2 regions of the Shouchella rhizosphaerae genome follow, and region 2 is predicted to be linked to the other one. Evidence: a T-box and tRNA genes for the amino acid it is inferred to sense, from the RefSeq annotation. Region 2 holds a T-box; the other holds one or more tRNA genes.
What was found. The T-box of region 2 lies ahead of leuS (leucine--tRNA ligase). A T-box ahead of a tRNA ligase gene usually reads a tRNA of that ligase, here a tRNA-Leu.
Positions count from the first base shown of each region.

Region 1 (14,653 bases), 1.5 Mb from region 2:
CCAAGCGGTAAGGCATCGGATTTTGATTCCGTGATCCCTGGTTCGAATCCAGGTAGCCCAGCCATATGCGGAAGTAGTTCAGTGGTAGAATATCACCTTGCCAAGGTGGGGGTCGCGGGTTCGAATCCCGTCTTCCGCTTTAGTTTTTACGGCGGCATAGCCAAGTGGTAAGGCACGGGTCTGCAAAACCCTTATCACCGGTTCAAATCCGGTTGCCGCCTCCAATTTAAAAATCAGTTGTAGTCCTAGATAGGCCGGGGTGGTGGAATTGGCAGACACACAGGACTTAAAATCCTGCGGTAGGTGACTACCGTGCCGGTTCGAGTCCGGCCCTCGGCATCTTATGAAACGACATGAAGAAAATTGCGCCCGTAGCTCAACTGGATAGAGTACTTGACTACGAATCAAGCGGTTAGAGGTTCGAATCCTCTCGGGCGCGTATGCAAACTGACATTTTTAATGTCAGTTTTTTTGTTTTTAGATGGCTTCCTTCTCTTTTAAACGTAACTGCTTTTTACTAGCAGAATAAAAGAAGGAGGCGTTTTCCTTTATGAAAAACGACGAATGGGAAACATGCGAGGCAAAGGAAGAGGACAAGGCTTTTGAGCATTTGACGAAAACGCTGCAACAAATTGAGGATGCAAGGATAGTTTACATCGATGACTTTATTCCTGAAGGGGAAGAAGAAAGTGACCAAACGAAGTATTTTGAAGAAGCGTTAGGCGACGGAAATGTCAAACTGATTTTAGGGCCAAAACGGTATTATGCCACTGTCAAGCTACCAAGTCGAACCGTGTTAGAAGGGCAAGGGATGGAATTAACAACGATCCAAACGCCTAATCAGGCGCCAAGTTATGAATGGACGGTGTCGGTAAAGGATAAGGACCATGGTGCCGAGTATATTGCGGTTCGTCATCTAAGCTTAGACGGTAACCGCAGAAGGGGTGTAGAGCCAGCCGGAGGTAGCCGTTCCAGTTGCTTAACATTCCATGGTGTAAAGTACGGCTGGGTAAAGGATGTATTTGCCTACAACAGCACGTTGCATGGATTTGACGTTACGTCGACCGGTCTAGATTACCACTATGGTGGAGATGGGACCGTTGATTCGGGGCCTTCCCAATATGTTTGGATTGATGGCTGTAAAGCAACTGACTGGATCGATGATGGATTTACCACTCACCATAGTGAATACATCACCATTTCCAATTGCTATGCCTATGAACCTAACAGTAGAGGAAATGCAAATGGAATTGAGATCGATGACGGAAGCCGCCATGTGCTTCTATCAAACAATTACTCTATGGGTTGTTATGGGGGTATTGAAATTAAAGCCCATGCCAACTCCAGTGCAGCGAACAATGTCCATATTCTTGGGCATATTTCTAGGGAAGACACACGTAGCTATAACTTCCGCCATATCGGCCATCATACCGGCGATGATCCTGACTCAAAAACGGCCTATCATATTACGGCTACTAATCTCGTATCGCTGCACCCAAACAAAAAAAGGGGGTTCCAGAACAATACAGATCCCCGTGCTCTTGTGATTAGCGCTTATACCAATGTTAGCATTACCAACTTTACGGCAATTGGCGATCTATCCTACGACTTTGGCAATACGCCTGTCATTGCGATTCAATATAAAGCGAAAAATGTATCCCTTAACGGCATTAACGTAAGCCGTTTTCATAACGCCAGCGACGCTATCATTGTATTTGGTGGAGGAAACCGTGGCGACCACATTTCCTTGTCAAATATTCATATTTATGATGCCGGAAAAAATAACGGAATATACGTCGGCAGCGGACATAGCAACGTCTCCATTTCCAATGTCAATGCAATTAATTCTAAGGGAGAGGGAGAAAATGCAGTGGAAGCGGCGACAAACTCTGTCAACATTAGCGGTGTATCCGTGACTGGATACAAGTATGCTGTCCGCAGCGGTGGTGTGGCCTATAAAGAGCCAATTACAGTGATTAAAGGAGGCGCACGGATTGCTTCAAGTACAGGGGCACCTTCCACCGAACAATCGATCATACTTGCAAGCACTTCGTCGCCAACAGCTTCAGCTTCTAAAACGATGGTGGCTGCCTCATCTAATTCCCACGCAGTTGGCGAAGGGGCAATCGTCCTAGGAAGTGCAGGCAATTCACGGGCGCAAGGGCCTCGAAGCGGCATCCTTAGCTCCAGCGGCGCGGTTGCTGGCCAGTCAGGAGGGGCGTTTAGCTCGATGGTACTTGCGAGTAATTTAGTAGCCAACCCAAATGGCTATTCTGTAGTCGGCGGGTATGGGGCTTCAGGCAACCCAAGCAGCGCCAATATCAAGTGGGAGCTTAATAGCCGTACTGGTACAGTCCGAGCTGCGGGCACGCTTTCAAGTGCACAGACATTTACCGATTATGCCGAGTACTTCGAAAGCATAGATGGAAACCCCATTGCCACTGGCCTGCTTGTCACTCTTGATGGAGATAAAATCCGCGTGGCTGAGGAAGGAGACGATATTCTTGGCGCTATTTCTGAAACAGCAGGGGTGGTCCTTGGAGAATCGGCACTTTATTGGCAAGGCCGATATTTAACTAACGAGTTTGGCGGCATGGTCTATGAGCCACAAACAATCCGCACGTATGATGTCGATGAAGACGGCAATACGCTTCCTACGTATACAGAAGAGGTTGTTGAACTGCCGTTAGAAAATCCACAATATGATCCAAGCCTGCCTTACACTCCACGCAGTAAACGCCAAGAGTGGAATATCGTCGGGCTAACAGGTCAAATTCACGTCCGTGTCTCTGACTCCGTCCAGCCAGGAGATTATGTAAAAGCCAACGGTGGAATAGGCGTGCCAGGAGAAAATGGACCGATAAAAGTCATGCGTCTTACAAAAGCGTACGATGAGGACAAGGGATATGGTGTCGCTTTGTGTTTTATCAAGTAACCATTGTATAGGAGAGCAGCAGCATTTTTGCTGCTCTCTAATTTATTTTATATTGATGGTTATTTTTTTATTAAAAAGTATTGACCACCTTACCAATGCGTGGTATATTAGTTCTTGTCAGTTGATGAGAGCAACCTAGCTTCTCAAAAAATGGGCCGGTGTGGCGGAATTGGCAGACGCGCACGACTCAAAATCGTGTTCCTTCGGGAGTGTCGGTTCGACCCCGACCACCGGTATTAGGTGCCAAACCTAAGTAATAGCAATGCCTATTACACGAGAGCTTTCTACTTTGTAGGGAGCTTTTTTCATGTTTTGTTTCCACTATATTGTTTGTAAGATCGTCTCTAGGCTAATAACTGTTTCATTTGTGCTATTTTTTACATATGAGAGGATAACGAGAGCCACCGGGAGCTCCTTTGGCTTCGATCCAAGCACCGATCCCATCATCGCTACCCCGAATACGGTTAACACGATCAGGACGAGCACCATTCCTAGCCACATCGTTTTTTGTGCCAGCATTTTTATGCTCCTCTCCTCCTCGTAAGATTGTTAATTATCAACCGCAATATTTATTTGTGAAAGGCTTGCATTTTATATGGCTACAACACAAGGTCACTGTTATGAACAAAAATAGCATTGCTGTAGCAACGCTTCTTATCCATTTGATTACAAAATTGATTACTCAAATACATTCGCGAAGCGAAAGACATCACCGTCATGACATTCGGCGATGCCTTTCTTGAGATTTAGCTACACAAACTTCAAAATCTACTGTTCGAATTTTTTCGTTTTTCTGCTGGCAAGATGGCCTCGATTACGTCCCAATGTTCAGCGATCTTTCCATTCTCTACGCGGAACAAATCGTAGAAAGCGGTATGCTGACCATCAAATAGGCCTTCACTCACGGTAAGAACAAAATCGCCTTGTCCGATGACTTGATGTGCAAAGCAGCGTGTAGGCCAGAAAGACCGTCCGCTATATGGGGACTATGCTGAATGTAGTTATCTCCATCAAAGTAAGAGGCAAGCAGGTCAGGATTCTTCCCTAGCAAGATGTTCTCAACAAAGCTTTTGACTAATGCTTTGTTGGCGTCGGTCTTGTCGATATCCTTAATCGTAATCGGCCCGTCAATCATCGTATGATTGCTTGGTGTCTTTTCCACCATCTCTTGCAAATTGTCCCAATGCTCAACGATTAATCCATTCTCAAAACGGAAGATATCAAATACGATTTTAGGACCGTGAAAATCATATACAGAATGAAGAGCCACATAATTTCCGTCGACTAAAGTCCGTTTAATGCTTACCTTAGTACCAATCTCCTTTAAATGATCTAGTGCGCCAAGCATGGCTTCACGACCATCGATTAAAGCCTGGTTGTGCTGAATGTATTGGTCTGGATGAACATAAGCCATAATCGCTTCGGGGTTGCCGCTCTCAAAACTTTCCAGTACGGCGACTGCCTTACGAACAAGCTCATTTTGATGGTTGGATGTCATTGAAATATCCTCCTTGAAATTTTTTGGTCATTAGATAAATAATGAACAATACGTTGTTTATTTATCTGCTGCTCATTATAATAGAGGTTAATATAACGCTCAATATTCAATATTTTTAGTTATGATGGATAACAGACAACATATAAAACTTTGTCGCTTAACGACCTAAATAAATTTAGGGGGAACGAAACCAATGAATAAGAAAACCGACTTAAGAATACTGCGCACGAAACAATCGATTCGAAAAGCGTTTTATGAGCTTATTCAGGAAAAAGGATACGAGGCGATAACGGTCCAGGATATTGCTGATCGGGCTATGATCAATCGAAATACGTTTTATCTCCACTACCAAAACAAACCTGATTTATTAGATACATGTATGAATGAACTGTTAAGCGATTTTAAGGATGCAATCCTTTTTTGTCCGATCAGCATGAATCCTTTCAGCATTTCTCTACTCGAGACAGTCATGCAAACGGTACTGGAGCATATTTCTCTAAACATGACCTTTTACCGTTCCATGTTAATTGAAGAGAATCGAATTTATCCGTTTCAAGCCAAAATGGAGGATATCATTAAGGATAAATTAATGGAGGGGTGGAAACCTGCTCAGGAAAATGCCCCATTAGCGATATCCAATGAATTGCTGATCGAATACCTCGGATCGGCTTTAATGGGAATTGTCATTTGGTGGATTAAAAACGATAAGCCCCTTTCTACAGAGGAGGTTTCATCTCAGTTTAGTAAAATCGTTGCCTATGGGCACTTAAGAGCTGCCGGCATCGCCGTAGAGGAATAAAATGAGCGAGAGTAGAATTAGGATTGACATATCGCAAAATGTAGATATAATAAAAGGCATGGATCCAATTGAAGTATTCAAAGCGTTGTCTAACGAGTCGAGATTACAGATTTTACAGTGGCTCAAGGAGCCTGAAAAACATTTTGTGCCCCATGAAGGAGTGGATATGAGGAAAATCGGGGTGTGTGTCAGTCAAGTGAAGGATAAGTTGAACATGACACAGTCGACAGCATCGCAGTATTTGTTCATTCTACAACGGGCCGGACTGATTCGAACTGAGCGGATCGGCAAATACACGTACTACAAACGAGATGAAGAGAAGATCAGTGAGTTGGCTGCATATTTGAATCAGAAACTCTAATCTGAACTGAATACTGATACTGAATACCTTAAACGTATTCAGTTTTTCGGCCTTACATATCGACATATCGCGATATGTAAATTAAAAAGGATCCTCATATATCGGTAACTGTAAAAACAATAAAAAAAGGAGAAGTGAATGCATTGTCTAACACGTGGAAAGTCTATTTATTGGCTTTAGTTACTTTTTTAGTGGGTACATCAGAGTACGTTATTTCTGGCATCTTAGATAAAATCTCGGATACAATGGGTATTTCCGTTACTTCTGCGGGGCAGTTAGTCACGATTTTTTCCTTTGTATACGCCATTGGTACCCCGATCCTGATGGCGTTGACTGCTAAGGTGGAAAGACAAAAACTGCTGGTTTGGGCGCTAGGTATCTTCGTAATTGGGAATGTACTGTCATTCGTTTTGCCTGGCTATGCATCGTTTCTCGCAGCTCGCGTCATCATGGCTCTAGGCGCGGGAATGGTCGTGGTAACTGCTTTGGACATCGCCGCAAAAATTGCTGCTCCAGGCAAAAAAGCAAGCGCGATTGCTACCGTGGTCATGGGCTTTACGGCTTCCTTGATTATCGGCGTGCCTCTAGGACGTATCGTTGCAGCACAGTTTGGATGGAAAGCTGTTTTTGGTATATTGGCACTGGCCGGTCTGGTGGCTATGTTCGTTCTGTACGTCATCATCCCTCGAATTCAAGGGGATAAACCGATTCCGTTGTCCAAGCAACTTGCCTTTTTGAAAAACGGAAACGTAGCGCTAGGGCTTGCGATTACCTTTTTCTGGCTTGGCGGATACTCGATTGCCTACACCTACATTTCACCGTATCTACTTGATGTTGCCGGGTTAAAAGAAGGGATGCTGAGTGGAGTGCTGTTGGCTTTCGGCATCGCTAGCTTGCTCGGATCCAAATTCGGCGGTTTCAGCACGGATAAATGGGGGGTATTCCCGACACTGTCAGGGGGGATGCTCTTGCACGTCATAGCGCTGCTTCTCCTCTCTTTAACCGTTACCTATACGCATGCATGGCTGCCGATTGTCATCCTCTTGATTTTGTGGTCGTTTGCGGCATGGTCTTCCGGTCCAACGCAACAAGTCAATCTAGTTCGGATTGAACCGAATTATTCTGGAATCATGCTAAGTTTGAACCAATCCATGATGCAGTTGTCCATGGCTGCGGGTGCTGCAATCGGAGGCGTCATGGTTGACCGAGTGTCTCTTTCATCCATTACATGGGTCGGAGTGGTTGGAGTCGCTATTGCGATCGTAATAACGACGTTCTTGAGGGCGCGAATGAGTGCCGGCAGTCAAGGTATCGGAGAGTATCTGGATGAAGTTTAAAAAGGCATGCAATTAATGAATTGAAGTTGCAATTGATGGCAAACGACTAAAATGCATCATCTTCTAGTTTCGGAAGATGATGCATGACAACTAAAAGACACGAGGAGAACCGTATCACAAATAGCGGTAAAGCGCAGGGTCAAGGGTGTGATAATGGGTTCTGCAAAATTGGAAGAATTTAAGGAATCAAGTTTTATCCTAACCTGAAAACAAGAACTTGATTCCATTGATGGAAAGGACAGTGCTTGTTCAATCATCTACAGACCTGGCCCTAGCTGGGTAGGGAGGCGGTTACACACCTCAAAGGAATTCCTAATCCGTAATGTCTCCGCACCAGCGAGTGATTCCTTCGTTTATGGTTTGCATTGGATTTGGCTCGGATAAAGAAATCGCCCAGGCAATATGTCCATCCGGCCGAATAAGCGCTGTATGGACGTCGTTCCAATCCGCATCAGCATCGGCCAAAGAGGCATGTACAACTTGAAGGTTGCTATACGTTTCCCATTGACTGCTATTCTGTTCATTAGAATGGAAATGCAACAGAAGAAAAGTACCTTTGTGCAGGAGCGAATAGGCGTTTATCAATTGCCCGTCTTTCAGCTTTAAGCGAAGATCCTTGAACCGTTTCCCGTTTAAAGGATGGGAAGGGGCTTCGGCGTCGGGTGCATAATGTACATCTAGGGCGGAAATCTGTGCAGCGATTTGATAATTAGCCTCCGGTATTTGAATCAGATCAGCCAGCATGCTTCGCAGTTCCGTGATGGGAGGAGTCACATCCAGAAGCATGGTTTGGACTTCGGTATTCCGGAGCAAAGCCGTATTCCATGGGAAACGTTCGGCATGATAACTGTCCAATAACCAGTCCGGAGCCCAGCCTTTGATTGCCCCTGCAAGCTTCCAGCCTAAGTTCATCGCTTCTTGTAAGCCAACGTTCATTCCCTGTCCACCAGCCGGAAAATGAATATGCGCCGAATCTCCCGCCAAGAACATTCGACCATTCCGATAGCGTCCCGCTTGCCGCGTCGCATTTCCGAAACGGGACATCCATTTCACATCGTTCAATCCTAGGTCGCTTCCGGTTGTACGGATGAGCGATGAACGAAACTCTTCCAATGTTACGGGTTCATCCTTAGAGATGTTACGTCTCTCCATATCGATCATCAAGACCCGATAGAAATAATCATTGATCGGCATGATGCTGACCAAGCCTTGTTCTGTAATCCGGGAGATGACACTCATAGGAGCCAAATCAGATAGAATGGCATCCCCCAAAATAGCCGTGAAGGTCGTGTCTGTACCTTCAAACGATATGTTAGAGTGCTTGCGAACCAAGCTTCTGGCTCCATCCGTACCTACCACATAAGCAGATCGTAATGTTGTTTCTCCATGAGGACCGGCGATCTTAACATCGACGCCAGCCGCATCCTGATGCACAGATAGTGCCTCGACCTCTCTCCAGACTTCTGCGCCAAGGCTAAGCGCCCATTCCTCCAGCGCCTTCTCCGTCTCACTCTGCGGTAAAAAGAGAGTGTGATTGGAAGAGGAATCCAATACCGAGAAATCTAAGGGGGTTTCTAGTCCGGCGAAATGGCCTCTCGAAAGTAAGCGTCCTTGCTTGATTAATTGTGATTTCATTCCACGCATATCTAAAATTTCCAGGGTGCGTGGATGTACGGTAAGCGCCCGTGAATAAGGAGTTGTCTCCTTTAGTCGCTCAATGACGCAGACCTTTACACCGGCTAATGCCAATTCCCCAGCCAACATCATGCCGACAGGACCGCCACCGATAAGGATGACTTCATATTTCATATCAATAACCTCTTTTCTTAAACATTATGGGAAGATCACGATAGCGTCTATTTCGATAAGCCATTCAGGATCGGCTAGCGCTTGAACGCCTATATAGGTACTTGCTGTCTTCGGCCAGTTAGGGCCAAGCACATGAAATCCTGCCTCGAAAATAATCGAAATCAATTCCGGGTTGTGGTTTACCACAAAAATATTCATTTTTGCAATGTACAATGGATCCGCCCGCACGGCTTCCAATGCATACTTGAGATTGGTGAACACTTGAATCGCTTGCGTGTAATAGTCCCCTGAACCGATCAATGATCCTGTTTCATCCACAGAAACCTGACCTGAGATGAAGGCCAGTTTGGAGGCAGTCGTTACCACAACATGAGAAATGACAGATGTAACCTTTTCCGTCAATGTCTTTGGATTCACGATTTCCATAGGCCGGTATGCACCTCCTTCATTAATTATTGTTTCTTCGGAAACTCTTTTATTGCTTATAAAAAAAGGGTGTGATAAAGGTTACATATAATTTTAGTTTCATATGAAACAATAATAGTGTACTGGGTCACTCTTTATCCTGTCAACCCCCATCTCAACATAAGCATATCCATTTGTTTCTCTTTGTTTCCCAGAAAACAATCTATGATATAATATAATAAATAAGTCAAGGAGCGAGCATAAGCATGGATACTGCCAATAAAAACAAAAACGCCATTCATGAATTATTCGTTCAGTTTCTTGAGCGAAAAGAGCAATATGAAACTCGAATAACTGCCACATACCTGGAGGATATCCGGAAGCATATTGAATCGGAATTCAGTTTGAATATGACGGAACTGCACACGATTGCGTGTATCGGTGAATGGGAGCCAATCAATGTCACAACCCTCGCGGAAAGGATAAATGTAAGCAAAGGGAATACCTCCAAAATTACAAATAAATTACTTAAAGCAGGTTGGGTGCGAAAAGCCCAACTCAACGATAACAAAAAGGAAGTGTATTTTCGGCTAACGCCTGTCGGCAAAAAGCTGTTTGCTGCTCATGAGGAGCTCCACGCGAAGGAAAAGCAACGGATGTATGAGTTTTTGGAAAGATACAACGAACGCGAGCTTGAATTTATCAAACAGCTGTTTGGGGATATGGTTGACTTCTATTGCTGACGTACCTCAAGAAACCAGAAAAAAGTTTTTACCAATTTTCGAATCCTATTCTGAGACGGAGTTACGAACGATCGGAAAATTTATGAGTGATTTGTTGGCGCGTGCCGAATAACTCTAGGGAAGGGAAGTTAGGGAGAATGACAACCTTAAAGATTGAGGATTTAAGATCCAAGATTGGCGGGAAGTAGATTTTAAAAGGGCTTACACTGGAGGTTCATGGCGGCGAGATTCATGCGATTATGGGGTCTAATGGGACGTGAAAAAGCACATTGGCTTCGGCCTTAATGGGCCATCCCAAATGCGAAGTTACGGATGGCAAGGTGACATTGGACGCGGACCTTAACCCAAATCTGTATGCAGAACGGGTTTGTAGTAGAACGAATGGAATAGGCTCAATAATCACTTATAATTTCAGTAATAGTTGGTGGTGTAGAAAATCAATGAACGTATTTTCTAAAAGAACAAAAATGGTATTTGTATTGCTTATTTTATTATTAACGATTACAGGATGCTCCACCAAAATGCCTATATCTTCAAATGAAAATCAATCTTTATCTGATCAACCTCAAAATACGAAATCTGTAGAAAATGCTGTACCTGAAACACCAGTTGCCGAAGTGAAGGACATACCACCAAACAAACCGGTTGATTATGATCCTGCCTGGCCGGACCGTTCGGTGAAGTCTTCTAACGGGCATCTTGTGAATACTTGTGTTCCGGATGAGCTGCGAAATAAAGCAACTACATTAACAACCAGTGATGGGGTGTATCTGTCTGCACTTGTGCTTGGCAGTGGAGATAAAGGAGTCCTGCTTGCACACGAGCAAGGTTATAACATTTGCTCTTTTCTAGACATGGGAACTGAACTGGCTGACAGTGGGTATCTGGTTGTTATTCCTGAATATCGTAATCACGGTGCCTCACAGAATTTTCCGGAGGATAATCAGAATATAGATCGTGATGCAGATGCTGCCTTAGGTGAACTCGAACGATTGGGTGCAAAAAGAGTATTTTTGGCGGGGGCATCATGTGGCGGTAGTACAGCAATCATTGCAGGCGTTAATCAGGCGCTGCCTATTGAGGGGCTGATTATTCTTTCTTCTCCTGCACAATGTGGGCCCCTTGATTCAATTCCGAGCGTTGAGAAGATTAAAGCACCGTCCATGTTTGTTTTTTCACCTGGCGATTATGGAGGCTCAATTGAAAAAGAAGTGCGCCAATTATATCAAGCATCTGGAGCAACGGATAAAGAGCTAATTGTGGATGAGAGTGGTTATCACGGAACAGATATGTACCATAGGGGAGAGCGCGGTGATGCCTTAAAGTCCAAGCTTATTGACTTTGTTAAAAAAGTATTTAATTAAAGTAAATACCTTTTGTAACAAAACCGTGGTTGATAAGGATTGTCAATTAATCCGCCAAAGGTGCCTTCAAGGTCAAGAGAAAGCCGCTCGTTTCCCGACGGGGGAACTGAGCGGCAACATGATGCAGGATCAGGGGCTGACCACGATCTGTCTACTTTTCTTATTAGCTGCTAGACAGTGTATTTAGATTTGTTTCGAAACGGTTCTGATTCACCAGCTTTTCGTTCTAAAAGGTCTGAAGAATGCGCGAATGTCATCGGCAAAAAGCTCTGGTTCCTCTAGAGCGGTAAAATGTCCGCCGCGAGGCATCGAAGTCCAGCGGGTTACATTCAGGTTGCGCATGGCCCATTCCTTGGGCGGCAACAGGATATCCGCCGGGAATAGGGCAAGGCCAGTCGGAACCTCGATGTAGCCGATTGGCGGCAAAGAATGCGCATTATCATAATACATATGCGCTGTCGATCCTATGGTGTTCGTCACCCAATACACCATAATATGCGTAAGGAGTTCATCCTCGCTGAATTTTTGCGCAAGATCGCCGTTACAATCGCTCCATGATCGGAATTTCTCCGTCATCCAACCGGCCAAACCTACGGGCGAGTCGGAAAGTCCATATGCGAGGGTTTGGGGGCGCGTCGATTGAATGGACATATAGCCGCCCTCCTGAGCCATCCATGCCGAAGCCTTATTCTTGTATTGCCGCTCTTCTTCCGAAAGCGTGCCCTGATCAGATGAAGCTATGAGATCTCGGATAATCCCGATATCGGTCAGATGGATTCCGTATAACTGTTCGGGATGGTTTGCCGCCAGGTATCTAGTCACACCGGAGCCCATATCCCCCCCGGCGGCAGCGAATTTACTGTAGCCTAATTTTTCGGTCATGAGCTTAGCCCACATTTCGGCGACACGAAAATTGTTGACCCCGAGGTGTTTAGGGCGGCTGGAGAATCCAAAGCCAGGTAATGAAGGGACGATTACGTCAAAAGAGTCCTCGGGGTTGCCGCCATGGCTGGCCGGATCTGTAAGTAGCGGGATGATTTTGTGGTAACGAAGGTAACTGTCGGGCCATCCGTGAGTTAGAATCAGGGGCAAAGGGTCAGGACCTTTGCCGCGTTCATGTACGAAGTGCACGTCGATCCCATCGATCTTGCAGCGAAACTGGGAGAAGCGGTTCAACTTGGCTTCTTGTGCGCGCCAATCATAATGGTCCCTCCAATACGAAACTAACGATTTTAAGTAATTTAATTCCGTGCCCCGTTCCCAATCCGCATTTTCCAATTGATCCGGCCAACGGATGTGATTGATTCTGTATTGCAGATCGTTCAGGATTTCATCAGAGACCTGGATTTGAAAACGTTCAATCGTCAAAATGATTTCTCTCCTCTTCTTAATACATCGTCATTATATCCCTCAAGCTGGTGTGGTACGCTGGCATAAATCAATATTTTAACGGACAGAAAGCTCTAATCGTTTCCTCAAATCGTACCATAAAGTTTTCAGCACGTCCTAAATGAATTCACCATTAACACGGATGGTTTGTCCCGTAACCCGCTCTGTAGTTGAAACGGAGAAATGTATCAAAGTAACGGCAAGTTTTAAAAATGCTCCCCTTTAAGTAAGCAAGTTTAATAAATAAACCGGCTACTTGCAGAGGAGCATACCAGTTATCGTGGATGCCGAATTTTTTGGTGTCCTTTACAAGGGTTTTACCACATCATCTGAATCCGTGGAGTACGCCAGCTCTTTCTGTGCTTCCAGAGCGGCCAGTCTGTCCAAAAGGGCTGTCCGGATTTGGTCATAGGCGTCACTGCCCAACGCCATACGTAGCGGGCCCTCTCCCTGGTTGACTCGGCCAATAATCTGCTGCGCCATTTTATCCGGATCGCCGACACTGGGGCTGAACAAATTTCCGAACTGGGTTTGGATAATCTTCAGCGAAAGAAATACTTTGCGAAGCAAATATGAACCTCAAAAAGTCAGCCACCTGGCTCTGGAAGTCAGGTGGCCAAGGCTGGCGGTTCAATGGATTTTTCCTTTTCATACACTAGATTTCCTGTAGTAATTTTCCTGTAGTAATGCTTTTAATCCTGCCGTATTTATTACATTCCATGGAGTATTTAATTCTGGTTGAAAGAAGAAATCGGCATAGGCCAATTGTTCTAATGTGCATCCAGTTTGAATCGCAAGGGAGACCGTATTAATAGTAGCAGTCAAATCAACTTTAGACATGATTTGTCCTCCTAAAATCTCTAAAGTTGTTGGATCGTAAACCAGCTTGAACATAACGATCGTCTCCGGAGAAAACAAGGGCGTCTCTTGTTCCAAGTAAACAGATTTTATTTCAATGCCAAGCTTTTTTGCCGTTTTATCATTCAAACCAGTTGTAGCGAAATAATAATCGAAGATATGCGCACCTGAAGAGCCTTGTACACCAGGAAGCGGATGAATGGCTTCGAATAAATTTTTTACTGCATAATGTGCTTGACGGCGCGCGTTGGTTCCTAATGAAACATTCATCCGCATTTTACCGGGATTGTACCAAACCGTTGTTGCATCCCCAATGGCGAAAATATCGGGATCGCTTGTACGCATGTATTCATCTGTTTTAATTCTGCCATCCGGCCATAATTCCACTGCGCCTCGCAACCATTCCGTGTTGGGACGATTACCGGCAGACAAGATGACTAAGTCAGCTGAATAGGTGCCTTTTGTAGTTACAACCTCGATGACTCTATCATTTTCATCACCAACAAATTCGGTGATCGAGTTGCCTAGTGCCAATTCCACATCTCGATCTTTCATGTCTTTTTCAAGGACATCCGTAAATTCTTTATCTAAATAGGAGCTTAAAGGACGATTGTTGATGTCCATTAACGTAACCTTTTTCCCTGATTCGGCAAATAATGAAGCTGCTCCAGTCCCAATGTATCCTGCGCCAACAATAACAACGTTTTTAATATTTGGATCTGCAGCATGTTTTCTCATATTAAATAGATCTTGTCGACTGCTCATCGTACCGATGTTTTTTAAATGATGTCCAGGGACAGGAAGAATAAAGGGCTTTGCACCAGGACTTAAAATGATTTTGTCATAACCCTCCTTGCGCGTTTCCCCTGTCGCATGATCGAATATTTCCACTTGGTGTTTGCCAGGTTCTACTTTCGTTATTTCAGTGTTGCTGAAGATGGTTACTCCTTGTTGTTGAATGGATTCAAGATCCTTGGCCGAAGTGGAGGAGAAGTCTCCTTTGTCATACCATTGAACGTTTACTTCTGGACACATCATTCGTAATGCCTCAACTGCTTCAATACCTCCATGGGATGCTCCTAAAACAATAGTTTTCATTATTACCTCTCCTTTAAATACATTTCTGTATCTTATTTTATAATTAGGATACACTAT
Region 1 is NZ_CP144921.1:3,277,126-3,291,778, forward strand. It holds tRNA gene V5G21_RS16175 (tRNA-Gln) at 1-64, shown strand, start outside; tRNA gene V5G21_RS16180 (tRNA-Gly) at 68-139, shown strand; tRNA gene V5G21_RS16185 (tRNA-Cys) at 151-224, shown strand; tRNA gene V5G21_RS16190 (tRNA-Leu) at 254-339, shown strand; tRNA gene V5G21_RS16195 (tRNA-Arg) at 366-439, shown strand; gene V5G21_RS16200 (peptidase G2 autoproteolytic cleavage domain-containing protein) at 551-2,935, shown strand; tRNA gene V5G21_RS16205 (tRNA-Leu) at 3,090-3,171, shown strand; gene V5G21_RS16210 (hypothetical protein) at 3,257-3,454, opposite strand; gene V5G21_RS16215 (nuclear transport factor 2 family protein) at 3,837-4,433, opposite strand; gene V5G21_RS16220 (TetR/AcrR family transcriptional regulator) at 4,627-5,232, shown strand; gene V5G21_RS16225 (ArsR/SmtB family transcription factor) at 5,291-5,593, shown strand; gene V5G21_RS16230 (MFS transporter) at 5,737-6,930, shown strand; gene V5G21_RS16235 (monooxygenase) at 7,243-8,739, opposite strand; gene V5G21_RS16240 (RidA family protein) at 8,764-9,165, opposite strand; gene V5G21_RS16245 (MarR family transcriptional regulator) at 9,411-9,887, shown strand; partial or broken gene V5G21_RS16250 (ATP-binding cassette domain-containing protein) at 10,076-10,225, shown strand; gene V5G21_RS16255 (alpha/beta hydrolase) at 10,328-11,251, shown strand; gene V5G21_RS16260 (epoxide hydrolase family protein) at 11,462-12,619, opposite strand; gene V5G21_RS16265 (hypothetical protein) at 12,947-13,210, opposite strand; gene V5G21_RS16270 (FAD-dependent oxidoreductase) at 13,289-14,596, opposite strand.
Region 1: it encodes a tRNA-Leu, which carries the amino acid that the T-box ahead of leuS (leucine--tRNA ligase) is inferred to sense. The anticodon was not compared.

Region 2 (14,653 bases):
ATTGGCAAATACCCATACTGCAACTCCCATAATGGCGGCAAATATAACGATCAGCACCGTTCTTCGATAAATAAACGTATAGTCAAACTTGGCAAATCGGCCGATGAAATAAACATTTAAGGCAATACCTATCCCGAAACCAATATAGGTTGTCCAAATCGCGCCATATGGCCCGAACCATTTTAAGAATACATAAGTAAGCCCTAGTTTTAATAGGAGCCCGACGACAAGGGATAAAACGGCATTCCTTTGCCGATCCATTCCTTGCAAAATCGAACCAGTTACGGCATAAATAGAAAAAAACACGGTTGCCGGCGCGTAAAAACCTAGCGTTTCCGCTCCTAGCTCCAAGTTCGTACTGCCAAATAGGGCAAAATAAGTTGGCTTTGCTAGAACAGACATACCAATTGCCGCCGGGATACCGATAAATAAAATCACTTGGTACGTTTGTGTAATATAGCTTTGCAAGAGCTTATTGTCTTGATTAACGTATGCTTTTGTAATCGTCGGCACCAACGTAATCGATAAGGCCGTTGCTAGCGCCATTGGGATAAGGACAATTTTATGGGCCACTCCTGTTAAAGCGCCGACAAACGCTTTCGCTTCGCTGGCATACGCGGTCCCAGAAAGCGCCCCCTCAATCGAATACAAATCGACAGCCTGGAAAAAAGGAATCGCCAAGCCGACAAAAGAAAGAGGCAGTGCATACGAAATCAGTTCCTTATACATGCTCGGAAGCGTTTGTCTTTCTTTGGCAGGGTGGCTTTGTACACGTGCCAAAATCGTAGGGCGCTGTTTGAAATAAAAATAAAGCAACGTAGCCATTCCGCCAATTCCGCCGACAAAAGCGCCAAACGTCGCAAAACCGACTGCACGTGGCAAATCGCCGCTGCCGATAGACATGACAGCAAACGAAGCTGCTAATATAAAGACAACGCGGACAATCTGCTCAACGACTTGCGAAACCGATGTCGGCACCATTTGTTGAAACCCTTGCAAATAGCCGCGGACAATCGCCATTATTGGAATAATAAGCAGCGCAAAACTAACCATGCGAATCACATAGACAACGTTGTCAAACGTATACTGATCTGTTTCACTCGGTTGATAACTAAGCGACGCAAGGGCAGGAGCGCCTAAAAACATGACTAAAAATGCAAGAAGGCCTGTAACGGCCATAAACCAGATCCCTGACTTGAACAGGCGGTGCGCTGTTTCATAATCGCCTAGGGCGTGGTATTTTGAAACATACTTAGACATGGCAACAGGCACGCCAAGCGTAGATAATGTAAGTAAAATCGAATACGGTGTATAGCCATTTTGGTAGAGGGCATTCCCTTGCAAACCAACAAGTGCCGTAAAAGGAATAACATAAACAAAACCAATCAATTTTGACGTTAGCGTCGCCACGGTCAATACTTTCGTTCCTTGCATGAGCTTTGAAGCAGCCATGACTTCCCCCGTTTCTACATCCTTCACATTTCATTCATTCGTACGTTTTTTCGACACGCCTCAAGACGAGGCGACCTCTTTCGCATTTTAGCATAGATTAACAAGAATTGCTTCTCTTTATAAAAACGATCGAAAAAGTTCATATCAAGTGCATACAAAAACCAGCCACCCCAAGGGCGGCTGGTTTCTATTACGCTATTTCCGTGAGAGGTAGGCGTGTGCCGGCAAGCCTGCGCTTTCTACTCTGGCAGCAAATAGACTGCCTCCTTCATGCTCACCTTGCTTGTTCGCTGTCGTCACATACAATGTCCTGTAGTCTTCGCCACCAAATGCACAAGAAGTTACATTCGTTGCTGGCACAACGACTTCCTCAAGTACATTCCCGTTATCAGGGTCTACACAAATTACCTTACTAGCTCCATACAAAGCAATCCACAAATGCCCGTTTTCATCAATTGCCATACCGTCTGGACTCCCATTATAAGAGCGATATGGAATGTCAATTATACGTGGTTCAGACATTTCCCCTGTCTGTTCATCGAAACGGTAAGCAGTCGTGGACGCGCTCGCAGTTTCATTATGGTAGAGTAGTCCTTTCTCTTCGTCCCACGCAAGTCCGTTTGAAATGGCGAGTCCAGAAATCGCTTTGCTTATCTGGCCGTTATGGTCAAGGCAATAAAGGGCGCCAATCGGCGAATGGCAGTCAAAGGCCATCGTTCCTGCCCATAACCTTCCAGCAGGATCGCATTTTGCGTCATTAAAACGGAGCTGCTTTCCCCCTTGCGGCAAGAGGAAATAAGGTGTCAGCCGTTCTTCCTCATATAAGTATAGGCCATCCCCCATCGCAAGGACAAAACCGCCACCAGCCTTTTTGACAACCGCTGACACATGTTGAGCAAACGAAAACTGTTGATCGTCATTTGTTTTAGGGTTAAAGCGATGGAGCTTATAACCATCAATATCTACCCAGTAGAGAACTTGCTCTCCTTCATCCCATAAAGGGCCTTCCCCAAGAGCCGCCTTGCCCTTCCATACTGCTTCTGCCTGAATCATAATCCGCCCCCTATAACTTGGACAACAAACGACCGGTTTGCACGGGGGCCATCGAACTCACAAAAATAAATGCCTTGCCATGTGCCAAGCACAAGACGGCCATCGTCAATTATAACCGTTTGTGACGGCCCTACAGTCGATGTTTTCAAGTGAGCGGCCGTATTGCCTTCCATGTGGCGGTCCTGTGGGTGTTCCCACGGGAACACTTCATCAAGGCGGCGCAAAAAATCAACGACGACATCTGGATCAGCATTTTCATTGACAGTAATGCCAGCCGTTGTATGCAACGATTGGACAATAGCTATGCCTGAATGGACACCGCTTGCTTTGACAGCCGCTTCAACTTGGGCAGTAATGTCAATCATGTCACTATGTTTGCTAGTATCAATTGTATAACGTTTCATTTTACCCACCTCTCCTTTTCTCAGCTCATTCCCTTCTAGTTTGCTACTTAATCAGGAGAACTTCGATTGAAACAGAATTTTATACATCCGCTTACCCTTTAACGAGCAGCCGATCAGCGATTTGCAAACCATTTCCCAAAGGAGCACTAAAGCAAGCGAACCATAACGGTTGCGCTTGCTTAGACTGTAGCCAACAGGCTCATTCCGCTTCTTTCCTCAGCTAACGATTGTTTTCAAGAGGCTGAGTAATCTGCTTTAGTGACTACGCAAATACTGATTCGCAATGGCCAAAAACATTTCGCCAATATGGAAAAGCGCCCGTTCATCAAAATCAAAACGAGGATGGTGATGAGGAAATTGCGTGCGTTCTTCCTCCGTTCGGCCACCAACGTGGAAAAAGCACCCAGGCTTTTCTTCTAAGTAATAGGCAAAATCCTCGCCTCCAAGTGCAGCTGGCAACATTAATACATTTTCTTCCCCAAAAACCCCTTTTGCCAAGTCGCGAATGACTTCTGTTTCTTTTTCGGCATTTACAAGCGGCGGATAGCCATTTAAATAATCAATCGTGCAAGTGACATGCCCGCCATGCTCCTTCCCAGAAACAATCGCCCGAATTTCCTCTTCTATGAAAGCTCGCGTTTCTTCTTGAAAGGTGCGGACTGTTCCTTCAATTCGCGCCGTATCTGCAATTACGTTGAACGCTGTGCCTGCTTGGAAGACGCCAACTGTGACAACGGCCGTATCCATAGGGTTGATGCGGCGGCTAACAATGGTTTGCAAATCATTGACAAGCTGGCTACCAATCACAATTGAGTCAATTGTCGAATGAGGATGAGCGCCGTGCCCGCCTTTCCCTTGAATATGCACAGTAAATGCATCAACTGCAGCCATAACTGCTCCGGGGCTTGCATTTATTTGCCCAAGTGGAATTTGCGAGGATACATGGGCGCCAAATACAGCGTCCACCCCTTCTAAACAGCCGTCAGCAATCATTTCACGGGCGCCGCCAGGAGGTTTTTCCTCAGCGTGCTGGAACAAAAACACGATTGTCCCACGAAGCTCATCTACTTGGTCAAACAACGTTGCCGCAACACCTAACAAAGCAGCTGTGTGGCCATCATGCCCACAAGCGTGCATAACGCCCGGCTTCGTCGATGCATAAGAAACATCATTTTCTTCATGAATCGGCAATGCGTCAAAATCAGCACGAAAAGCGATTGTCGGTCCTGGCTTTTTGCCGTGGAGCTTTGCTACCACCCCGCGACCGCCTACATGTTCGCGTATATCTGTAAATCCAATTTCCTTTAATTTTTGTACGATAAAAGCAGGCGTTTCTACTTCCTCAAACGACAACTCTGGGTTTGCATGAAGATGCCTGCGCCATTCGATGACTTGTGCTTGTAACGTTTCTAATTTCTTCGTTGCGATTCCTTCCATTGCTTCCACTCCAATCTCCAAATCGGTCCATCTTTTATTTCGCTTTAAAAACCGTTACCTCCTGCTTGTTTTGTCCTTTTGTTTTCTATTTTTTTGTGTACAATGGTAAGAGTGAAAAAAGTGAGGATGAAATGAATGGACAACTACGATGTAATCATAGTCGGCGGCGGACCCTCTGGCCTGATGGCTTCTGTCGCCGCTGCGCAACAAGGGGCACACGTCCTCTTGCTCGATAAAGGCAACAAACTCGGCCGCAAACTTGCGATTTCAGGCGGGGGACGCTGCAATGTCACCAACCGGATGGAAAGGAAACAGTTGATTGAAAACATTCCAGGGAATGGCCGCTTTATGCATAGCCCATTCGCTGTATTTGACAATGAATCGATTATCGCTTTTTTTGAAGGCTTAGGAATTCGCTTAAAAGAAGAAGACAGAGGACGGATGTTTCCTGTTAACGATAAAGCACAAACTGTGGTCGACACATTGCTTGCGCAAATCCGTAAACTCGATGTCACCATCCGTACAAATGCCCGGGTCGCTGACATTATTGTAGAAGACGGGCAGGTAGTTGGAGTGGCACTAGAAGACGGGCAGCGCCTTGGCACAAAAGCGTTAATTATCGCTACTGGCGGCAAATCGGTGCCCCACACAGGTTCTACTGGCGACGGATACCCGTGGGCCAAAAAAGCAGGCCACACAATTACGGAGCTTTACCCGACAGAAGTGCCCATTACCCTTGCCGATCCCTTTATCGGCGATCAGTCTCTTCAAGGCCTGTCATTACGCGGAATTGAACTAGCGGTACTAAGACCAAATGGCAAAAAAATTATTCGCCATGAAGGCGACATGATTTTTACCCATTTCGGCATATCCGGTCCCGCGGCATTACGCTGTAGCCAGTTTGTTGTCAAGGCACTGAAAAAGTTCAAAACGCCTACGATTCCAATGACGATTAAGTTGTTCCCCGAACAATCGGCAGAGAGCCTTTTCCAAGCGCTCGTCAAACGGGCAAAGGCAGAGCCAAAAAAAACGTTAAAAACAGCATTAAAAGGGATGGCCCCTGAGCGATTGCTTTTGTACTTATATCAGTCATTAGAGATCGATTCCAGTGAAATGTGCGCCAATACCCCACATGATGCCTTTCGAAAATTAGCATCAGCATTAGACGCATTGCCATTGCATGCCAATGGCACATTGTCGATTGAAAAAGCATTTGTCACAGGTGGCGGCGTATCGATTAAAGAAATTGAGCCAAAAACGATGCACTCCAAAAAAACAACAGGCTTGTATTTTTGTGGGGAAGTGCTCGACATCCATGGCTATACAGGCGGTTTTAACATTACATGCGCTTTCTCGACTGGTTATACAGCCGGGCAGTCAGCAGCCCTTTTTGCAAACAAATAAGTCAGCTGTAAGCTGTAGCATCAGGCTCACATAAAGGCGAGCCTGATGTTTTATGCTAGGCAGCTATTTCCCTGACATTTCTTCAATATCACTTAACGTTTCTATTCCTTCTTCAGCAAGGAAATTAGGAAAAATGTCGAACTCTTCGACAATAGTAAGCGCTGTTTCATTCTGATATTCAGTCTTTAATATTCCATGTACGCTTCCGTCCCCTTCCTCGACTTCCAGGTTTTCAGCAAGTTGTCCTTCCATCCGTTTTGATAGAAAACGAATCGATTCGTCATTTTCAATTTCAATGATATACGCGCCAGATGCAGGGGTGTACAAACCTTCTTCAATAAACCCGCTATCTACTAAGAACAATATATAATTCTTGTTTAAATCAAGCTCTTCATAATCAAGGCTTTCAACCATTACTTCTTCAATCCTTTCTCCTTGATCATCAATGGCGGCTATTTGATCTGCGTAAGTGATCGCTGTTTTAATGGAACCCTCCACTTCTCCCTTATACGTTTTTTCAATCTGAAACGTATATATTTGCCCTTCCGTATAGAGTTCGTCTGATTCGACTGTAGGATCATTAGCTGAACGAATCATATTTGTTGGTTTTACAAATTCCGTAAACGATCCTTTTACAATAACGTCAGAGAACTCAATAATTTCATTTAAATGATTAGGAAGCTCTTCATCACTTGAATCCATTATTTGAATTTGTTCAGCTTCTTCCTTTACATGACATCCAGTTAAAATGATAAACATAGCAACAGCACTTATTAGCGTGAAGCATTTCTTCATAGCCTTAATCCTCCTTTATTTTTATCGATTATTCACATTCCTTATTCAGTACTTGTTGGCTGTTTTACAACGTTAACATAGCGAGTACGACAATTAGTTTCTTTTTGATCATAGAATTTGCCTCCTTAGTAATACTCTGATTTTAATCATATTGGAATTGAACTGGGCTAAAATCATTACGAAAAAAGAAAAAACAAAAAACCAAAAGGAAGCTGTTATGGCTTCCTTTTGGCTTTTTAAATTCTTTTCATTTATGACGCGATACGCAAACCGACCTCGGCTAGAACGGCACTTGCCAAATATGTGCCTGTAAAAACGAAGATCGCGACAATCGCAATTTTCCAGGACAGCTTCCGCAACTCGACTAGGCGGTCAGCAACAGAAATGCCTGCATATGTTAAAATCGGTGTCGTTATTGACAAGAAATCCACCGCTTGGATCGCTTGGACAAATCCATCAAACAACAAGCATAGAGTTAGAGACGTGATGCTAACCCAGCCAAGAACAGGAAAATTTGCAACAAAGCCGATTGGGAGTTTTTTAGCTAAATCGCCAATAAACAAGCCAATCAACGAAAAAAACCACAACGAGCCAAGGCCTGCTACTGTCATCAGGGAAATGCTTCCTACCGAGCCAGGATGAAATAGAAGCTTCATGCTATGGGTAAAAAGAATCAACATGATGCTGAGCAAAAGAATGAGGCTCATCTTCATATATTTATTTTTTATAATTAATTCCATCATTTAGCCTCCTTCCGTGTCAGCGTGCGATACATAAACCGTTGCAAAGGAGCCGCTAAAAACACCATCGTAAACGTGCCAATAAAGCTTGTGAGTAGTTGGCTTGCTGAAGCATAAGCAAGAATGAGGCTCTCCTTGTCTGGGTGGCTTGCTACAAGGGAGGAAGAGGCGGCTGTCATCATACTGCCTGAACCAACGCCCGCAGAAATGGCCAGCGACTCAACGCTAAATCCGAAATGCAACAAAACTGGCGGCAAAATGCTGAAAAAGATCGCACCAAATAGCGTACCGATAATGTACAGCGACAAGACCCCTCTCCCTTCATCAGAGTTTAACGTATATTTTTCAGAAATATAGGCGAGCTCGCCTTCGCGACCAATTCCAAGCGTGGCGCCAATCGCCTCACGCCGCAAACCTAGCAATAGTGCAGCAGGCAAGCCTAATAAAACTGTGCCTAAATTGCCAAATTCTTGAACAATGAAAATCCAGCCAATACTGAGGATTTCCCGGATTTGCGGGGCTACATCTGCCCCGTAGCGAGCCATAAGTGGCAGCATAATGATAATTAAATACGTGCCTGAAAAAGAAACATTGCTTTTACTGTAGACTTTTTTAAGGATTCCTTTGCGAAAAATTGAAAACGCAAACACCATTGTAATTAAAATTGCAAATAATAGCGGTAAGAGATTGATCGATAGGGGACCAATCGCGATGCTTTGAAAGCCAATCATTTCAGAGACGGCGATCACAATTAGAGAAAACAAAAGCAAATAAATAAATGTGCCTTTCATAGTGCACCCCTGTTCGTTTATAAATTGGTGTTGCTCGTCATCACTGTTTCAATTACGGCTAAATAGTCGTCATAACTCCGTTTATACAGACGGCTCCAGTCTATCGCCTCGTTTAACTCAGCAAATACTTGAGTGAGAAACCGCGGGAACACTGCAAACAGAAAATGTGGATCAACATCGACAAAATCATCGCCGTGGATGGTGCCTGCAAAACCGCTGTGGCCAATTTGAATACATGGCATCATGTACGACAAATCGCCAATATCACCTGCTGCACTAATCGCGTTGTTTTCGAGCAACTCTTCCACTTCCTCTGTTTTTGCAAACGCCTGTTTTACAAAGGTGGACAAGTAACGGTCTTGTACAAAGGGGAGGTAGCCCATTTGCGTATGAATGGCGACGTCGCCTTGAAGAGCGTGGGCACTTCCACGTGCAGCGGCGTCCATTTTTTTAGCGACTTCTCCCATATAGGCTAACGTTTTTGTGCGCAAGTCGGAGCCGATACGAATCGCGTTGGGAATCACATTGGTCGACATATCGCTAGCTGAGACAATCGGGTTCATTCGAACATTTTCACTGTCTTTTAGCTGCTGGCGTACAAGTCCTAAAGCAACATTAAACAACGTTGACATGCTGTAAGCATTTTTGGCAGCAAACGGATCGAAGCCTGCATGTGCTGCTTCGCCAATAAAGTCATAATATTTATACAAAAAACCTGCTAAATCACAATTGATTTCAACTGTCCGTTTTTCAAATGTTCCACCGATGGCATGGATGCAAATACTTGCATCGATGTTGTCAAACACTCCGAGTCTCATTGCTTCTGGCTTGCCTCCATAGTGGCCAATCGTGCCATTATTAAGCAATTCTTCCCGATAAGCAAGATCAAGGTATTCTTCTGCTGGAACAAATACAAAAGCTACATTAAAATCAAACTGAAGATGCTCGCCAGTTTGTACAAAATAATTGTACAACGCAAGGGCAATGGCTACTTGTGTATAATGGCCACAGTTATGGGCTGCGCCAGTCTTTTTGTCAGCCATATGGTGGCTAGGCGCATAAACCGCATCCAATTCGGCAATGAACGCGATTGTCTTATGCTTGTCCGTCGTTAATTGCGTTTTCAGCCCCGTTGTGCTAAAAGGTTCAATGAGAGCTGACGGGTTTTTCTGTTCAATAAATGTACGGACAGTTTCACTCGTGCGCGTTTCTTTATAGCCAAGTTCAGGATGGGCAAAAATATCACGAGCGATGGCAAGAATTTCTTCGTATTGCTGTTCAAAGATCACAGATTGTCATCCTCCCTTGTTTTACACTCGTCATCTTACACCTTTCGACATTATTCGTCAACACGAATTCTTTACATTCGCCTACTCATACGCTCTAATGTTCGGATTTCGCCTGTTTCCCACAAAAAAACCCCTATCCTCTTCTTGCTAAAGAGGATAGGGGACGAATCGCATTAATCGCCGTTTAGTCACAATGATTAACCAACAACAATATTGACAAGCTTTCCAGGAACAGCGATGACTTTGCGAATCGTTTTCTCGCCGATAGCTGCTTGCACTTTTTCATCAGCGAGTGCTGCTGCTTCCATTTCTTCTTTTGAGGCTCCTTTGTTTATAACGAGCTTTGTTTTAACTTTGCCGTTCATTTGCACGACGACCTCAACTTCGTTTTCAACGAGCAACGACTCATCATATGTCGGCCACGCTTCATACGTAATCGTATCTGTATGGCCAAGCTTTTCCCACAGCTCTTCGGCAATATGAGGAGCAACTGGCGACAAAAGCTTCACAAAGCCCTCTATTAGCGCTTTTGGCAATACCTCTTGCTTATTTCCCTCGTTTACAAACACCATTAATTGGGAAATCCCTGTATTAAAGCGCAGCTCGGCAAAGTCTTCGGTTACTTTTTTCACTGTTTGGTGGTAAGTGCGCACAAACGCTTCATTGCCTTCTACATCTTTGACGTTGCTGTTCAGCTTGCCTGTTTCTTCGTTAACAATCAGGCGCCAAACCCGTTCAAGAAAACGGCGCGAGCCATCAAGGCCGTTTGTTGACCAAGCTACAGATGCATCTAGAGGGCCCATAAACATTTCATACAGGCGCAGCGTGTCAGCCCCGTGGCTGGCAATAATCTCATCAGGGTTCACAACATTGCCTTTTGACTTGCTCATCTTTTCGTTATTTTCGCCAAGGATCATGCCTTGGTTAAACACTTTTTGGAATGGTTCTTTTGTCGGCACAACGCCAATATCATACAAAAACTTATGCCAAAAACGTGCATATAGCAAATGCAACACTGCATGTTCGGCACCGCCAATATACGTATCGACAGGCAGCCAATTTTTTAGTTTTTCAGGATCAGCCAACGCTTCGTCGTTTGTCGGGTCGATATAGCGCAAATAATACCAGCAGCTACCTGCCCATTGGGGCATCGTGTTCGTTTCACGGCGACCACGCATGCCTGTTTTAGGATCAACAACTTCCAGCCAATCTTTCGCATTAGCAAGCGGCGATTCGCCTGTACCCGAAGGTTTGATTTCCTCTAGATCAGGCAACACAAGCGGCAATTCGCTCTCATCCAGAGCTGACATAGAGCCATCTTCCCAGTGGATAATTGGAATCGGTTCGCCCCAATAACGCTGGCGGCTAAAGAGCCAATCACGCAGGCGGTATGTGACCTTTCTTTGCCCAGCGCCATTTTTCTCTAGCCAGACAATCATTTTCTCAACCGCTTCTTGCTTGTTTAACCCATTGAGAAAATCAGAATTAACATGTTCTCCGTCCCCTGTGTAAGCAGCTTTTGAGACATCTCCACCTGCGACCACTTCTTTTATTGGCAAGCCAAATGCATTAGCAAATTCGAAATCACGCTCATCATGGGCAGGAACAGCCATGACAGCTCCAGTGCCATAACTGATTAGTACATAATCAGCTATCCAAACTGGAATCTTTTCGCCATTTACAGGATTGATGGCATAAGCGCCAGTAAACGCGCCTGTTTTTTCTTTTGCCAAATCTGTCCGTTCAATGTCACTTTTGAGCGCGACTTGCTTTTGGTATGCTTCTACCGCTTCCTTTTGCTCATCGGTAGTGATCTCAGTCACGAGCTTATGCTCAGGGGCAAGCACCATATAAGTAGCGCCAAACAACGTGTCTGGCCGCGTCGTAAACACGTTAACGGAATGTTCATTGATCTTAAATGTCACTTCAGCGCCTTCCGATTTGCCGATCCAGTTCCGCTGCATATCTTTTAGGCTTTCCGGCCATTCCAGCTCTTCAAGGTCTTCGAGCAAGCGCTCAGCATAAGCCGTAATGCGCAACACCCATTGTTTCATTGGGCGCCTTTCAACTGGATGGCCTCCTCGTTCGCTGACACCGTCGACAATTTCCTCATTGGCTAGCACAGTCCCCAGTGCCGGGCACCAGTTCACGGCTACTTCGTCAATATAAGCAAGCCCTTTTTCATATAATTTCAGAAAAATCCATTGTGTCCATTTGTAATAGTGAGGATCAGTCGTACTAATTTCACGATCCCAATCGTAAGAAAAACCAAGTTCTTTAATTTGCCGTTTAAAGGTGTCAATGTTTTGTTTAGTAAATGTAGCCGGGTGTTTGCCTGTATCTAAAGCGTACTGCTCAGCTGGTAAGCCAAAAGCATCCCAACCCATAGGATGAAGAACATTGTAGCCTTGCATCCGCTTCATCCGCGCTAAAATATCCGTTGCCGTGTATCCCTCTGGATGGCCGACATGAAGACCAGCCCCTGATGGGTAGGGAAACATATCTAATGCATAAAAATGTGGCCCTTCTGCTTGTTCGTCTGTTTTAAACGTTTTGTTTTCTTCCCAAAATGCTTGCCATTTTTTTTCAATCTCCTGATGTGAAAACGACATTCCTTTTCCTCCTTCTGCTGCTTCCAACAAAAAAACTCTCTCCCAAAAGGGACGAGAGTTTGCATACATTCCCGCGGTGCCACCCACATTAACAGGCATCGCCTGTTCACTTACACATAACGGTGTGTCCCGTTAAGAGCTACTGGCAATGCGGTTCACTCTTACAACTAAAAGGCGAGTTCACATCTCTTCTCAGGCTGGCTTGCACCGTCCGCCAGCTCTCTTGCTTTCCGAAGTGACGCTACTACTCCTTTATCCTTGTATTTCCCTAGTTTACGATATGCTCATTGTATGAAAAGTCTTTTCCAAAGTCAAGCAAACATATACCTATTTTAGCTTTTCGATTCAACACGGATCCGTTTGTTCTAAAAAGAGTGCCCTGTTTGCATAATAGTCTTATAAGTGCCTTTTAGCATCTGAACGCTCTCAGTGAACTGTTGCCGCTCAATGTCGTTCAACTTCAGTTCAAGCACTTCACGAACACCATTACGGTTTACGATTGCCGGTACAGCAATGCATACTTCTTTCGCTCCGAACTCGCCATTAAGAAATGTGCTGACAGTCATGACAGCATGTTCATTTTTTAACAGTGCTTTTGTGATGCGGACTAAACTCATGGCAATCCCATAATAAGTGGCGCCTTTTTTATGAATTATTTCATAGGCGGCATCGCGGACATTGGTAAAAATGTCATCTAAATCAGCTTTTTTATACGCTCTGTTACGGAGCAAATACTGGGAAAGTGGGACATTTCCAATTGTTGCTGTGCTCCATAAAGGCAGTGCGCTATCGCCATGTTCGCCTACTACATAAGCGTGGACGTGTTTAGCAGAAATTTGGAAGTACTCGCCTAGCATAAACCGTAGCCTTGCTGTATCTAACGTTGTTCCGCTGCCGATGACTCGTTTTTTAGGCAGGCCGCTAAAAACTTGCGTCGCTTGTGTTAATAGATCAACAGGGTTTGTGGCGACTAGGAAAATACCGTTAAATCCACTTGCCATAACGGCATCCACGACTTCCTTAAAAATAATCACATTTTTTTCAAGCAGATCTAAACGCGTCTCCCCTGGCTTCTGATTTGCCCCAGCACTAATACAAACGACATCAGCCTCTTTGCAATCTTCGTAATTGCCGTGCCATATCGATGTGACGGAAGGAGCGAAAGCCTGGCCATGGTTTAAATCCATCACGTCGCCACTTGCTTTTTCTTGATCTATATCTATAATGACAAGCTCCTTTGCCACCCCTTGGTTCATCAGTGCGAATGCATAGCTGCTGCCTACATGCCCCGTTCCAATGACGACAACGCGATCCCTTTTCGCTTTACTCGGCGTTCTGACCATAAGCGCCCACATCCTTCTTAAGGATTTTGTGAAATTATTCACATTTATATTGTGCATTATTTCACAAAAATTTTCAAGTACACCACTTTGCCTATGTTTTTTTCGGTTAAAACGCGTGCGGTTGGCTAAACCCATACCGGCACTTAAACTAGTTAAAAATGCTTATCGATCACCTGAACAACGCTCTATTGAGCGTTGTTCAGGTGATCATTCTGATGCTCTTTTAATAGCGGGCGGTCATAAAGACGTACTAGCGGAATCGCCAGTAGCAGTAAAATACTAATGAGGACAAACAGCACTTGGATTGAAAACCTATCTACCACTATGCCGCCGAGCAACGGGCCAATCATGCGTCCGCCAGTGGCTACGCTATTGACAATGCCTTGATATGCCCCTTCCCGCCCAGATGGAGCAAGGGCGTTGGCAATTGTTGGCACTGCAGGCCAGACAAACATTTCGCCGATTGTCAAAATGAGCATGGCGACAAAAAAGCCACTGAACACTTGGGCTTGTGTCAATACAAGATAGGACAAAGCAAAAATGAACAACCCAAGGCCCATTTGCCCTTTAAGCGTTAGCCTCCCCTTTTGGATCACCCATCGGATCAAGGGCTGTGCAAGGACAATTAACAATCCGTTCATCGTCCATAATATACTGTAAGCATGTAATGGAATGCCGAGTGACTGAATGTAGACAGACACATTTGCCTGCCACTGCGTATAGCCAAGCCAAGAAATGAAGAAAGCTACTGACACAATCCATAGCGCTTGCAAACGGTATTTAGACGCTTTGTTGGCATGTTGAATTCCTGCTCCCGCCGTTCTTCCTTTGCTTCCTGACCAATGGCGAAAAAACACAGCAATGTAGACAAGTAGCAACACATGCATGGCTGCATTGGCGACAAAAACGTCTGTCAAACGTACGAGCGTAACAACGCCAATTAAAGCCGTTCCTAGTGATACACCTACATTTTGCGCTACATAAATCGCATTTGCTGACTTTCTCCCACCTTCTGGCCACAAACTTCCAGCAAGTGCATACATGGAAGGGGCCATCATTCCAGAACCAAACCCCATCCCCGCTAGAAAAACAGCGTACCATCCATATTCTCCATAATAGAAAGCGAGCAAAACAGCAGAGGCTGCAGAAAGAACACAACCGAGCAAAATGGTAGGATAGGCGCCAATCCGATCATACAATCTGCCGCCAATCAAGCTGCCAAGTACGCCTGCCCCTGCATTTAGCATAAGCACAGCTCCCGAAGCTGTTAAACTTTGCCCAAGCAGTTGCGTCATAATGATTGCATTGAGTGGCCATAAAAACGAAGCGCCGG
Region 2 is NZ_CP144921.1:521,571-536,223, forward strand. It holds gene V5G21_RS02820 (putative polysaccharide biosynthesis protein) at 1-1,452, opposite strand, end outside; gene V5G21_RS02825 (SMP-30/gluconolactonase/LRE family protein) at 1,648-2,505, opposite strand; gene V5G21_RS02830 (secondary thiamine-phosphate synthase enzyme YjbQ) at 2,502-2,909, opposite strand; gene V5G21_RS02835 (M20 metallopeptidase family protein) at 3,165-4,346, opposite strand; gene V5G21_RS02840 (NAD(P)/FAD-dependent oxidoreductase) at 4,482-5,750, shown strand; gene V5G21_RS02845 (hypothetical protein) at 5,814-6,545, opposite strand; gene V5G21_RS02850 (hypothetical protein) at 6,797-7,285, opposite strand; gene V5G21_RS02855 (DUF3100 domain-containing protein) at 7,285-8,076, opposite strand; gene V5G21_RS02860 (M20/M25/M40 family metallo-hydrolase) at 8,094-9,365, opposite strand; gene leuS (leucine--tRNA ligase) at 9,563-11,977, opposite strand; T-box leader at 12,022-12,245, opposite strand; gene V5G21_RS02870 (L-lactate dehydrogenase) at 12,343-13,320, opposite strand; gene V5G21_RS02875 (MDR family MFS transporter) at 13,506-14,653, opposite strand, start outside.